DNA from 2 places in the Rhabdaerophilum sp. genome. Region 1 is predicted to be linked to the other one. Evidence: riboswitches for the same ligand, from Rfam matches in the RefSeq annotation. Region 1 holds a riboswitch; the other holds the start of a gene.
The links. Region 1 has a riboswitch for thiamine pyrophosphate ahead of ACKODO_RS09815 (hydroxyethylthiazole kinase). Riboswitches for the same ligand answer to the same signal wherever they lie in the genome.

Region 1 (2,385 bases):
GATCATGCCGCCCTCCTCAGAACGGGCAGGAAGGCTTTCGCCGCCCTGCACGGATCCTCGCCCGCGAAAAGCGCGCCGATCACCGCGACGCCATCCGCGCCCGCTTCCATGAGCGAGCCCGCATTCTCGACCGTGATACCCGCGATGGCGCCGACCGGGAGATGGCCGAGCAATTCCCGCGCCTCGGCGCGCAGGGCCCGGAAGCCATGAATTCCCAAGGGCGGATCGGGGTTGTCCTTGTGGCTTGTCGCGAAAACGCCGCCGATGCAGACATAATCGACGGGCTGACCGCGCAGGGCGAGCAGATCGTCGCGGCCCTTCACGGTCGCGCCGATGATCGCTTGCGGGCCGAGAAGCGCGCGGGCATCCGCCGGGTGCATGTCCTCGCGTCCGAGATGCACGCCCTGCGCGCCGCTGGCGAGGGCGACATCCACGCGATCATTGATGAGCAGCGGCACATTCGTGCCCGAAAGCGCTGCGACGATGCCCCGCGCTTCGGCAATCATCGCGCGGGTAACCGCCTCCTTCGCGCGATACTGGATGATGGTCGTGCCGCCATCGGCCGCCGCACGCGCGAGGCGCGCGAGGCTGCGGCCCCTCGCGATCTGCGGATCCACGATGCCATAGAGGGTGATGTCCGGAGCCATGTCATCCTTCCGAAAAACGGGCGAGGGAATCGAGAAGAAGCGGCACGAAGGTGCCGGGGCCCTGCGCGGCCGCGCCGGCCTCGGCTGCGGCGTGTCGCAAGGCTGTCAGCGCGGCGGCCGCGGCGCGCGCCGGCTCAGGCTCGACGCTCGCGAAAGCCGCGATCACCGCGCCCGCAAGGCAACCCGAGCCCGAGAACCGCGCCATGAGCGGGTGGCCGCCCGTGATCTCGCAGGCGGCGCTGCCCTCGACATGATCGGTCCCGCCGGTGGTGACGAGAACCGTCCCGGCCGGAAACGCGCCGCGCAAGGCGGCCATCTCTGCCGCATTCCCCTTCACGAGGAGACGCGGGAAAGGCGAAAACCGTTCCGCCAGTTCACGACGGAAGGGCACGCGATCGGCCATCACGGGGTCGAGCACGACGGGCGTCGCCAAAGCCGCGCCCCCCGCGAGAAGCGCCTCGATCGCCGCCTCGCGCGCGGGTTCGAGCATGCCGAGATTGACGAGAACGGCATCCGCGCCGCGCGCGAGCGCGAGGATGTCGCGGGGATGCGCGGACATCGACGGCTCGGCCCCCAGCGCCACGAGCGCATTTGCACTCACGGCCTGCGCCACCGGATTGGTGAGCACATGAATGCGAGGCCGGCGCATGGCCACGGCGCGGGCCAAAGCGCGGGCCAGGCGCCGCGCCTCATCAAGCGGAAACGGCGTCATCGGCACCGGCAGGCAAGAAGCAGTGGAGGAAATCTTGTCACGAAACACGGCTCCGTCCCTTCGCCGGCATGACCCGGATCAGGTTCAAAGAGTGCTCAGGTCCATTCCCCTGATCTCAGCCGCCGGTTGCGACACCCCTCGGAATGCGCAGCAAGAATGGTCAGCCGGGCCGGGATGTCAACCGGCTTCGGGCGTTTTCCCAATCGCCGCTTTGCGGTCGATCCGGCTGAAGCCCGTGTCGCGAGCGCCGTAATGTGCGACCGCCTCGGGCTTGATGCCGCTGATCGTATGATGCGGGTGCTCGGGGCCGACGAAGATCTCGGGCAGCACCGTGTGCGGCACGATTCCGCCGCGAAAGGCCGCGCCGTATTTGCCGAGTTCGGGATCGGCTTGTTTCGTCTCGTCATAGCCCACGAGTTCGCCATAGCCTCCGCCCATGGCGAGGCCGGCGCTTTCCTCATCCGGCTCGAAGCCGAGATGCAGGAAGGTGCCAAGGCCGAAAACGCCAAAGCACTTCTGCGCCCCGCCCCGCCAGGCAATGGCCGCCAGAACCACATCCTCGCCCACGGCCAGCGCGGCGAAGGCCGGGAAGGCCAGCGCCTCCTCCATCACCGCGCGGCTCACCCAGAGCATCTTTTCCTTGAAGGGCATGATTGGCCCGGCGGAATCGATGAAGGGCCAGTATTCCACCACCCGCGCCGGGCCGAGCTTGAGGGAATAGGCACGATCTCCCTTCTGCAGGAACAGGCGAGCCGTGTCGCGGAGATTGGCATCGACCTGAGCATCCGCGCGATAGAGGCTGTCATCATCCATCAGCATAGCGAGCCGATAATCGACCCGCGCATGCATCGCATCGGCCGCGGCCACGAAGACCTCGCCAATGCAGGAATGGGGGCGCTCGGCCTCGCAAAGGATAAGCCGCCCGGCCTCGATGGCCGCCGCATGACGCTGCCTCAGCCCATCGAGATAGGCGCCGGAATAGTTCTGCGCGTAGATGAAGGCGCAGGCGCTGAGATCGCCTGCTTC
Region 2 (2,385 bases), on a different contig from region 1:
GCCCGAGAAGGAATGAGCCTCAGCGCTTTGCGAAGCGCTTCTGCCACTCGCCAAGAATGCGATCGCGGTTCTCCATCGCCCAGACGAAATCGTTTCGGATCATCGAAGCCGCGACCCCCGCCGGATAATTCCTGGGCGGCGGGGCGACGCCCTCGATGGCCGTGAGCGGCACCCACCTGGCGTAGAGTTCGTTGGCCTTCCGGCTCGCGGCAAAATCCATCAGCGCCTTGGCGGCTTCGAGGTTCTTCGTGCCCTTGAGGATCGCGGCGGTATCCATGTCCCAGCCGCCGCCCTCCTTCATCACGAGGATGTCGATGGGCGCGCCCTTGTCCTTCTCCATCATGCCCGCGAGCTCATAGGAGATGCCGATCGGGTATTCGCCCGTCGCGGCATGGCGGCAGGGCCGCGTGCCCGAGGGCTCGTAGACCGCGATGTTCCTGTGCAGCCCCTCCATGAATTCCCACCCCTTCGCCTCGCCGAAGAGCTGCAGGAAGGCCGAGACATGGAAATAGCCCGTGCCCGAGGCCGCAGGATCGGAGAAGACGATCTTGCCCTTGTAAACAGGGTTCAGCAGGTCGAACCAGCTCTGCGGACGCGGAAGGTTCTGCTTCTCGGCCTCGATGGTGTTGAAGCAGATCGCCGCTACCCAGGCTTCCATGCCGATCCAGTGCGGCACGGCCTCGCTGTCGCGGAAATTCGGCCGCAGCGCCGCGAGGTTCTTCGGCGCATAGGGCTCAAGAATGCCGCGCCGCTTGAAATCAAGCATCGAGGTGACGGCGAGACCCCAGATGACATCGCCGCGCGCCTGCTCGGCTTCCGCGATGATGCGCGCGGTCAGCGTGCCCGTGGATTCGCGGCGCCAGACGATCTCGATATTCGGGTTCTCGGCCTCGAATGCGCTCTTGAACTCGGCGAGGCTCTCCGGAAGCAGGGTCGTATAGACCTGCAACTGCGTCTTCGGTGCTTGCGCGAAGGCCGGCAGGGCCAGCAGGCCCGCGATCAGCGCCGGGAAAGCACGGCGCGTGAGATTGTTCAGAAACATCATGGCGGATCTCCGTTCGAGTCAGAGATCCGGATTGAGGGCTTGAGAGTGCGACGACCTGACGGGCCATGCGCGCCATCCCTTCGCCGGCATGATCCGGATCAGGTTCGAAGGGTCGCCGCGCCTCCGGTTTTCCGGATCTCGCGGACTTCTCAGCCCCGAAGGCCGCGTGATGCGGCTGGCCAGGGCTCCCCTAGGCTCCAAACAGAGATAGTGGCGCGCAACCGATGCGTCAATTCCGGCGCGTCTCGCATCGCCGTCCCGGCATTTTTCCCTCTGGCATAACCCGAACGCCCTTTTCAGCCGGGCGCGAGGCGCTATTCTTCCCGACTGTTGGCGCTCTCGCCACGTTTTTCCCTTGGAGGTGAAACGCGATGAACGGGTTCTCGATTGGACGCGGGCTGGTGGCCGGTCTGACCTTCATGCTGTCAGCCCTGGCCGCGAAGGCGCAGGGCGAGGTGCGCGTCTATAACTGGTCGGATTACATCAACCCCGCCGTTCTCGACGCCTTCACGCGCGAAACCGGCATCAAGGTGATCTACGATACCTTCGACCAGATGGAGACGGTGGAGACGAAGCTTGTCACCGGCAAGAGCGGTTATGACCTCGTGGTGGTCACTGCATCGTTCCTGCCGCGGCACATCCCGCTGAAGCTCTACACCGAACTCGATAAATCGAGGCTGCCGAACCTCTCGCATCTTTGGCCCGATATCGTGGGCCGCCTGGCGAAATACGATCCCGGCAACAGGTTCGCGGTCAATTACATGTGGGGCACCACGGGCCTCGGCTACAATCTGAAGAAGGTGCGCGAGAAGCTCGGCCCGCAAGCGCAGGTCGATAGCTGGTCGATCCTGTTCGATCCCGCAAAGGTCTCGAAACTCGCTTCCTGCGGCGTGCACGTGCTCGAAGCGACGGAGGAAATGTTCCCGGCGGCGCTCCGTTATCTCGGCCTCGACCCGGATTCAAAGGCCGAAGGTGACCTGCGCAAGGCCGCGGATCTTCTGGCGAAAATCAAGCCGCATATCCAGAAATTCCATTCCTCCGAATACATCACCGCGCTCGCCAATGGCGATATCTGCCTCGCGGTGGGCTATTCGGGTGACGTGCTTCAGGCAAAGAAGCGCGCGGCGGAAGCCAGGAACGGCGTCGAGATCGGCTATTCCATTCCGAGAGAGGGCGCGCTGATGTGGTTCGACAGCTTCGTGATCCCGGCGGATGCCGCGAACAAGGAAGCAGCCTACAAGCTGATCGACTACCTGAACCGCCCGGAAGTCTCGGCCAGCAACTCGGTCTTCATCCAATATGCCTCGCCGAACCTCTCGGCGCAGAAGCATATCCCGCCG

Region 2: it holds a riboswitch for thiamine pyrophosphate, as region 1 does, so the genes downstream of both, ACKODO_RS00390 (putative 2-aminoethylphosphonate ABC transporter substrate-binding protein) here and ACKODO_RS09815 (hydroxyethylthiazole kinase) in region 1, are expected to answer to the same signal.

Annotation. Positions count from the first base shown of each region.
Region 1 covers NZ_JBJTDY010000129.1:1,132-3,516, forward strand. Annotated here, with positions in the region: gene thiD (bifunctional hydroxymethylpyrimidine kinase/phosphomethylpyrimidine kinase) at 1-6, opposite strand, end outside; gene thiE (thiamine phosphate synthase) at 3-647, opposite strand; gene ACKODO_RS09815 (hydroxyethylthiazole kinase) at 649-1,407, opposite strand; TPP riboswitch at 1,398-1,508, opposite strand; gene ACKODO_RS09820 (hypothetical protein) at 1,537-2,385, opposite strand, start outside.
Region 2 covers NZ_JBJTDY010000004.1:28,385-30,769, forward strand. Annotated here, with positions in the region: gene ACKODO_RS00385 (CDP-alcohol phosphatidyltransferase family protein) at 1-16, shown strand, start outside; gene ACKODO_RS00390 (putative 2-aminoethylphosphonate ABC transporter substrate-binding protein) at 20-1,045, opposite strand; TPP riboswitch at 1,104-1,247, opposite strand; gene ACKODO_RS00395 (polyamine ABC transporter substrate-binding protein) at 1,417-2,385, shown strand, end outside.